One region of the Shewanella sp. 10B genome, then DNA from elsewhere that is predicted to be linked to it. Evidence: predicted binding sites of a transcription regulator. Region 1 holds the regulator's gene; the other holds the start of a gene.
What was found. Region 1 encodes FliA, which starts transcription of late flagellar genes. Its sites were predicted from a motif close to CTAAAGNTNNNNNNNNNNNNGCCGATA; they were not measured.

Region 2: a site for FliA is predicted at 2,532-2,558, ahead of M0415_RS14085 (DUF5610 domain-containing protein). Genes of this name have one in related genera too.

What each region holds. Positions count from the first base shown of each region.
Region 1 covers NZ_JAMDJO010000008.1:80,916-85,130, forward strand. Annotated here, with positions in the region: gene M0415_RS18850 (chemotaxis protein CheA) at 1-852, opposite strand, end outside; gene M0415_RS18855 (protein phosphatase CheZ) at 868-1,605, opposite strand; gene cheY (chemotaxis response regulator CheY) at 1,619-2,002, opposite strand; gene M0415_RS18865 (RNA polymerase sigma factor FliA) at 2,050-2,763, opposite strand; gene M0415_RS18870 (MinD/ParA family protein) at 2,756-3,637, opposite strand; gene flhF (flagellar biosynthesis GTPase FlhF) at 3,642-4,215, opposite strand, start outside.
Region 2 covers NZ_JAMDJO010000003.1:415,587-419,801, forward strand. Annotated here, with positions in the region: gene M0415_RS14070 (hypothetical protein) at 1-337, shown strand, start outside; gene M0415_RS14075 (glutathione S-transferase) at 344-940, opposite strand; gene M0415_RS14080 (ferredoxin--NADP reductase) at 1,011-1,760, opposite strand; gene M0415_RS14085 (DUF5610 domain-containing protein) at 1,889-2,497, opposite strand; gene M0415_RS14090 (histidine phosphatase family protein) at 2,668-3,261, shown strand; gene M0415_RS14095 (FMN-binding glutamate synthase family protein) at 3,273-4,215, shown strand, end outside.

The sequences.
Region 1 (4,215 bases):
CTCATCCTCAGTGATTTCGTCCGAATCAACAGCAGGTGCGGCAGGCTTTGGTGCAGCGACAACTGCTTCAGCTTTTGGCTTGGCAGGCTCTTCCACTTTACCTTTAAACTTACCAGAACCGTGCAGCTCATCGAGCAGCGCTTCAAACTCATCATCGGTGATATCATCGCTTGCGCTTGCAGATGTCGCTTGAGGCTTATTTTGCACAGCAGGGGCAGCATCGGCTTGTGGAGCAGAAACTCCGGGACCTTTTCCGGCGCCGTGCAGCGCATCGAGTAATGCTTCAAACTCCGCTTCATCTATTTCATCGATACTGGAATCTGAAAGCTCTGACTTCTCAATCGGCATTTCTTCAACTGCGGCGACTTCAACCACAGTTTCTATGACAGGTTCGGGCTCAGGTTCTGGTTCAGGCAGTGACTCAGCTTCGGCATGACTTTGGCCTGATTCGGAAGGAAGCGGCTCTCCTGAGCTCAGCATTTTTAATTTAGCCAATAATGCAGGATCTGCAGGGTCTTGTTGCTCACCTTGTTGGGTTTGAGCAAACATAGTGTTAATCGCATCGACAGCTTGAAGAATGATGTCCATTAACTCGGCGGAGACACTGCGCTTGCCAGTGCGTAATAAATCGAAGGTGTTTTCTGCTTCGTGACAGACATCCACCATGGGAGTGAGACTAAGGAAACCCGCACCGCCTTTTACAGTATGAAACCCCCTGAAAATGGCATTTAGCAAGTTAGTATCATCAGGATTGTTTTCAAGCGCGACCAGTTGCTCTTGCAGCAACTCAAGAATTTCGCCCGCTTCAATTAAAAAGTCCTGGAGTATCTCTTCATCTACATCAAAGGCCATCAAATTGACTCCCAGTTAGAAACCCAGACTCGATAGCAGATCATCGACTTCATCTTGACCGGTAACGACGTCTTGACGAAGCTCGGCATTCATTATCGGTCCTTCAGCTTCAATATTATTTTTCTGAGTAATCTGACTCTCAATCACGGGTTGCTCACCAAATACTGTCAGCATAGACACCAGATTACTTTCAACTTCCATCACTAGATCGATCACCCGCCGGATCATCTGTCCAGTCAGGTCCTGAAAATCCTGCGCCATCAAAATCTGGTTGAGCAATTCGCGTAAGCGGTTGGAATCCAATTCGCTACGTGACATCAAATGCTGCACATTGTGGCAAAGCGCTTTAAAATCGCTCAGGGCTATTTCACGCCGCATCAACTTATCCCAAGATGGCATCACTTGCTGAATATTCGCCGTTAATGCATTTGCGAGCGGCAAGCACTCTTCTACCGCATCCATGGTTTTATTCGCGGCTTGTTCTGTCATGTCAATGACATAACTTAGCCGTTCCTTAGCATCGGGAATTTCGGTATTCGCGAGTTCAACCAAACGATTGTCAACTTGGAAATCCATTAATGCGCTATGAAGTTGTCTAGTCAATTTGCCAACTTCATCAAAGAGCTCCCTTTGGAGTGGAGCCGCGAGTTCCCTAAATAAATCATCTGCTTGAGCTTGTTCATTCGCGCTTAATAATTCAACTAAACGCTGAGCCTTCTCGAGCGTAATGAGCCCTGATGTTTGTGACTTCATAGCTCATCCTTGCTTAAGCGAGTCGTTCGAATATTTTATCTAACTTCTCTTTTAGTGTTGCTGCGGTAAAAGGCTTAACCACATAGCCGTTAACACCGGCTTGTGCGGCAGCAATAATTTGTTCACGTTTTGCTTCGGCGGTAACCATTAACACGGGCAAATGTTTTAGGGAATCATCAGCTCTAATAGCCTTAAGCAAATCAATACCCTGCATACCTGGCATATTCCAGTCTGTCACGACAAAATCAAAGTCGCCCTTCTGTAGCATAGGCAACGCGGTTGAGCCGTCGTCTGCTTCTTGGGTATTGTTAAATCCCAAGTCTCGCAACAAGTTCTTGATGATACGTCTCATTGTCGAAAAGTCATCAACGATGAGAATCTTCATATTCTTGTCCAAGGTTTCCTCCGGTGAGCTGACATTCTGTGCTCAATAAATAATTATACTTATGTCCAATGCTTGAGTTTGCCTTTGAGTCGCAACATTGCCTGACTTAATATCTGGCTAACTCGCGACTCGCTCACCTCAAGAATGGCGCCAATTTCTTTTAAATTCAATGCTTCATCGTAGTATAACGATAGCACTAGCGCATCTCTTTCGGGCAATAATTTTATCGCCTCTACTAGTGCTGAATGAAACTGGGTCTCTGCTAGTGCTTCAAATGTACCATCACTCACATTATCGCTCGGAGTGAGTATATCCTGTGATACGCCTAAGTCTTCTATCCCTATGATTTTACCAACAGAAACATCGTTAAGAATATGATGGTACTCATCGAGCGTCATATCAAGTTTTTCTGCAATTTCTGTGTCGCGTGCATCACGACCCAACACTTGCTCTAACTCATCAATGGCTTGAGCAACTCGACGATTATTACGATGAACGGAACGGGGAACCCAATCGCCACGACGGATCTCATCCAACATGGCGCCACGGATCCGTATGCCGGCGAAGGTTTCAAACTTTGCACCTTTGCCACCATCAAACTTGGATGATGCTTCTAACAACCCCATCATCCCCGCTTGAAGCAAGTCATCGAGCTGCACTGAGGCAGGTAATCTGGCGAGCAAGTGATGTGCAATTCTTTTAACCAACGGTGCATACTGTTCAACGATTGACGTTTTACTGTCTAAACAAGTATACGCTGCGGCTTTATTCACTCGTTTTTTCCTCTTGAAAATCTGGTCGCTGAACTAAACGCTCAACGAAAAACTCCAAATGCCCACCAGGTTGCTGTGGTACTGGCCAGCTCATAATTTTATTCGCTAGGCCATGGTACGCTATCGCAGCTGGAGACTTAGGATAAGCCTCAACCACTAACTTTTGTTTACGCACTGATTTGCGAAGGTTTTCATCAAACGGAATGGTCGCAACCAGTTCAAGTGCCACGTCCAAGAATCTGTCGGTCACTTTACTGAGTTTAGCAAACAATTCCATACCTTCGCGTAAACTGCGCACCATATTCGCAACAATTTTAAAGCGGAAAACACCGTGTTCACGGCTGAGAATTTTGATCAACGCATAAGCGTCAGTGATGGAGGTTGGCTCGTCACATACCACGACTAGTACATCCTGTGACGCACGGGAGAAACTGAGCACCATGTCTGAAATCCCCGCGGCAGTATCCACGATGAGAATATCAAACTGGGTACGCATCTCACTGAAAGCACGAATTAAACCTGCATGTTGTGCGGGGCTCAATTCTACCATGCCTTGAGTACCCGAGGTCGCGGGGACAATGCCTATGCCCTTGGGACCACGGACAATAATATCATCCAGCTCAGCATCGCCTGAGAGTACATGGGAAAGGTTACGTTCAGCACGGATCCCTAACATGACATCGACGTTTGCCAAGCCTAAGTCGGCATCAAGCACTAAGACACGCTTGCCCTTTTCGGCTAATGCTACAGCGGTATTGATGGACACACTGGTTTTACCCACGCCACCTTTACCACCCGTAACCGCGATTACTTTCACTTTTTCGTTATAGGGTTGATTCATCATACGTAAACCACTTGCTTGATCCAGGGTCATAACTCTACTCAAATGCACAGGTCATATTATCTGACCACGCTGTGTCTGGTAACGATTGTTCTTCAGTGTTTTCTAAGGCCGCTAATGCCTGCTCAGCGAGCAGTAAGGTATCGGCGACTTTCATATCTTCGGGCACTCGCTGCCCATCCGTAACATAACTTAATGGCAACCCACTTTGGATCAACACACTTAATGCGCCCGCTAAAGACACGGATTCATCGAGTTTTGTGAGTACAACACCAGATAAGGGAATGCGTTTAAAGTGATTTACAGCATCTTGCAGCACGCGGCGCTGTCCTGTGGCAGACAGTACCAGATAACTGCGGATAGGTATTCTGCTATTTGCAGTTAAATTATCAAGTTGCTGGTAAAGCCGCATATCTCGTTGACCCATACCCGCGGTATCTATCAATACTAGCTTGCGATTTCTGAACTGATACAGAATTTGCTCCAGTTCAGCAAGGTCATGGGCTTGTTTGACTGGACAACCCATAATTTTGCCATAGGTGGCCAATTGCTCATAGGCGCCAATACGATAATGGTCTGTGGTAATCAAAGCCACTTGATCCGCACCATGA
Region 2 (4,215 bases), on a different contig from region 1:
TTTTGTCAAACTCATGGATAACGCGAAAAAGAAAAATCAACGGCTTGCAGGGCAAGAAAGGCGCTTCCATTGCGTCAGCATCGAAAATGATGGCAGTTGTTGTGAGCAGGTAGATGAGCTCAAAGGGAAACGTTTTCTGTCAAAGGAAGCCCCTGAACTCCCGATGGAAGAATGCACTATGGCCAATTGTCAGTGCCGCTATCAACACTATGACGATAGACGCCAAACGGGTAACGACCGCAGAGTCGATTACGGCATAACTAAGGATCTCTACGGCGCGTTTGGTGAACATAATCGCCGTGAGACCCATAGAGGCCGCCGCTCAACAGACCACTAATGCCTTTTACGCTGGGCGAGTTTCCACAAACGCGGGGAGATCGCGCATCTCACTAAACCAGAGCGAGGTCGCGGGAGCCACTTTACGCCAATCGAGTTCTGGATGTCTGAAATCCACATAATCTAATAAGCAAATTAAGGCTAATTGCGGTGCCTGAATCGTTGCCTGAGTGATCACGCTCTGATGTTCCATTTGCATCAAACCTCGCAGAAGCGCTTGCTCAAAACGCGATGTCCAAAAGGCCGACCTCACCCCTTCTTCTTCACGCATTTGTTCTTGGCGCAATTTTACCGCACTGTCGATCAGCCCTTTGATCATCGAATACTGGCATTGCAATACCCAATTATTTACTTGGCCACCAAACATCTGCTGCTCACCTAATTCGGCGTCTAAATAGCGCATAATCACTTCGCTATCGAAGATAGGTACGCCATCGTTGGTGATGAGGCAAGGGATCTGCCCAAGCGGGTTAACATCGAGCAGCTCGGCGGTGTTTTCCATCGGATTGACTAAAACTTCTTCGATATCCTTAATCCCTAAATAACGGATTAATGTGCGAACACAGCGAGCATAGGGTGAAGCGAGGGAGCAGAGCAACTTCATCAAAAAATCCTTCTATATGACTGACATTAAAACGATTAAGACTAATTATTTGTCATTAACACTCAAATGATTACCAATACTTCTCGACGGTAATTTGTCCCGGAGCGCGGCGTAGGTTTTTAGCTAATCCCTTGTCGAGCAAGGCTGCCTGCGCGCCGCTGATCATCCCCGGATTACCACAAATCATCACCTGCGAATCCGCGGCATTGATAGTTAACCCCACTTTACGCTCAATTTCGCCCGAGACGAGACCATCGGGAATACGGCATTGCAGTGCATCGTCGACCTTTTCACGGGTGACGGTTAAACACAGGATAAACTGATCAGGATATTGCGCGGCATAAGCCTTTAATTTATCAAGGTAGGCTAAGTCTTTAGCTTCGCGGACACCATAGACAAGCACGACTTTTTCGAAACGCTGCCAAGGCTCGGCCGTATCGAGCATAGATAAGAATGGCCCCACGGCCGTCCCCGTTGCTAACAACCATAAGTGCCGGCCTTGCGCTGCTCCCTTAGGGATCTCATCTAAAGTCATAAAGCCTGTGGCGGTTGGGGTGATCTCAATTTCATCCCCTATGGCAAGATTTTGTAATTGTGGGGATAACAGCCCTTCTTCTACGGCGACAGCCAAGATTTCAGCATAGGGTTTATCGGGGGAATTCACGAGGGAATAGGCTCTGGCGACACGCTTATCATCTTGTACTTGGCTGAGTTTAATAAATTGACCCGGAATAAAGGGCGCCAGTTCGGCCGCTATCCGCAGCGAAAATAATTTATCACTCCAATCAATACGTTCGATAACCCGTCCCCTAGTCCACATAACTCGCCCTCAAGCAAAACGTTAAATAGATCCCTAGCATAGACTGTTATCTGCACAACAAAAACCCCTTATTGCAAGGGGCTTAAAACAAGAAGGATGGAACTGCATTGAGCGTTAAGTGCGAGGCATTAAGCGCTAGCCGTTTGTGTCTCATCTGGTTTTTTATTGAAGCTATCCCTAAAGGCCTGCAATCCTTCTTGCACTAAACCATAGGTTTTATCGACGCCATCGGCAATATCCCCTTGCAACACTTTAAGGCCAGACAAAATATCTCGAGCCTCCTTAAAACCATTGTCGATAGCGCCGCCTATGATGTTCATAAAACTGTCGAGCTGCTCATCCAAACTCATATTCGAATTTTGCTGTTGGTGAATGCTAAAAAACTGGGTCGCAAAACTCACAATCCGACCAGCCGTTGCCTCGGGGGAATAATCGACCTGATTGTCATAGTTAGCTTGAGTCGAATTTGGCCCCATCGAAGGCGCTAATTCTTTATCTATCGCTTCAATTGCCGCGCGATAAAGTAACGCCATGGATTGATCACCGGACTTTAAACTCACTTCCTCCTGCGCCGACAGAATCGCCTGATTCATTAACTGCTTACTGGTTTGATACGCAGTTTGTTTGCCGGGCGCTTCCACATTTTTCGTCTTTTCAGCAGTGGCAGGTACGTTTTCGGCATACTTGCGGTGGGACGAAGAAGCGCTCTGTACCTGTGCAGGGTTGTTGATTTCCATGATACAAAATCCATTCAATTTGGGGTGACTCTATTATCGACCAAAATTTGAGCAACTTTAGTATTTTTCTCAATTGCAGTACCATCACAATCTAAGGCAATGATACCCATAATGAATTTATTCGCCTCAGCGTCGCACTTGCATGCGCTCATCAGATAAGGATATACGGCATGGCAACTCCCCAATGGCTAGCAGTGGTTACTCACTCCTTGCGAACCATCCGCTTAAATAAACTTCGGCTATCACACACTCTACTGTTAGGTCTGTTACTCTTTACCAGCATAGGACTCAGCCCCATCAATCAAGCTTTTGCCGATAATCGATTGATTATTTTGGTAAGGCATGCCGAAAAAGCCGACGCTCCAGCAGGCGATCCGTCCCTTTCCGATGATGGTCGTACACGTGCCCTCGCGCTGATTGGCGCCTTGCAAAGGACGCAGATTTCGCAACTGATCGCGACCCAATATCAAAGAACTCAGCAAACCTTGTTGCCTATGTCTTCGGAGCGGCATCTGCCTATTACTGTAGTCGCAGCCGAAAAACCACTCGAAGCCCATATCCAGCAAATCGTTGAACAAGTACATGCCGTGAAAGGTAACAGCTTAATCGCGGGGCATTCCAATACCGTCCCACTGATCATCAAGGCTCTTGGCGGCCCAGAAATCCCCACCATCGCTGAAGATGATTACAGTCAGCTGTTTTTACTCTCCATCCATGATGGACAGCCAGCGAGCCTTATCTCCACCCGTTATGGACACGAATAGAGGATAACAAGATGCAAGAATTGAATTGGTTTATGTGGGGACTGGATCTCTTCTCAGGGCTATTTTTAATCCTAGTGGGCTTTGTCGTTCTAGCGATTGTGTATATGTATATCGCCGACAAGCTACAAACCAAGCAGGCCGTGCGCCACAACTACCCTGTGATAGGTCGCTTTCGGTATTTATTTGAGAAACAAGGCGAGTTTTTTAGACAATACTTTTTCGCACAGGACAGGGAAGAATTGCCCTTTAACCGAGCCGAGCGGAGCTGGGTATATCGAGCCGCGAAAAACGTCGACAGAACCATCGCCTTTGGCTCGACACGCCCGCTAGACAGCACGGGCGCCATAATGTTTATGAATACCGCCTTTCCCACACAAGATGAAGATATCACGCCAATTCTGCCTCAAACCATTGGCCCCCATTGCCGTGAGCCCTACACCACTAAGGCCATTTGCCACATCTCCGCCATGAGCTTCGGCGCCCTGTCACGCCCTGCCGTCACCGCCTTATCCCACGGCGCTGCACAGGCGGGATGTTGGTTAAATACCGGAGAAGGTGGCTTAAGCCCTTACCATTTAAAAGGTGGCTGCGACTTAGTCTTTCAAATTGGTACCGCTAAATACGGTGTACGTAATGAGCACGGCCATTTAGACGATGACAAGCTCAAAGAAATCGCCGCCCACCCCGAGGTTAAAATGTTTGAAATCAAAATGAGCCAAGGAGCCAAACCAGGCAAGGGCGGTATCTTGCCGGGGATAAAAGTCACCGAGGAGATCGCCAAAATTCGCGGTATCCCGCAGGGCCATGATTCCATTAGCCCCAATGGTCATATCGAGTTTAAAAATGTGGGCGATATTCTGGATATGATTGCCAGAGTACGTGAAGTCACGGGTAAACCCACAGGCATTAAAGCCGTACTTGGGGACGTTCAATGGCTCGAAGATTTTTGCGATG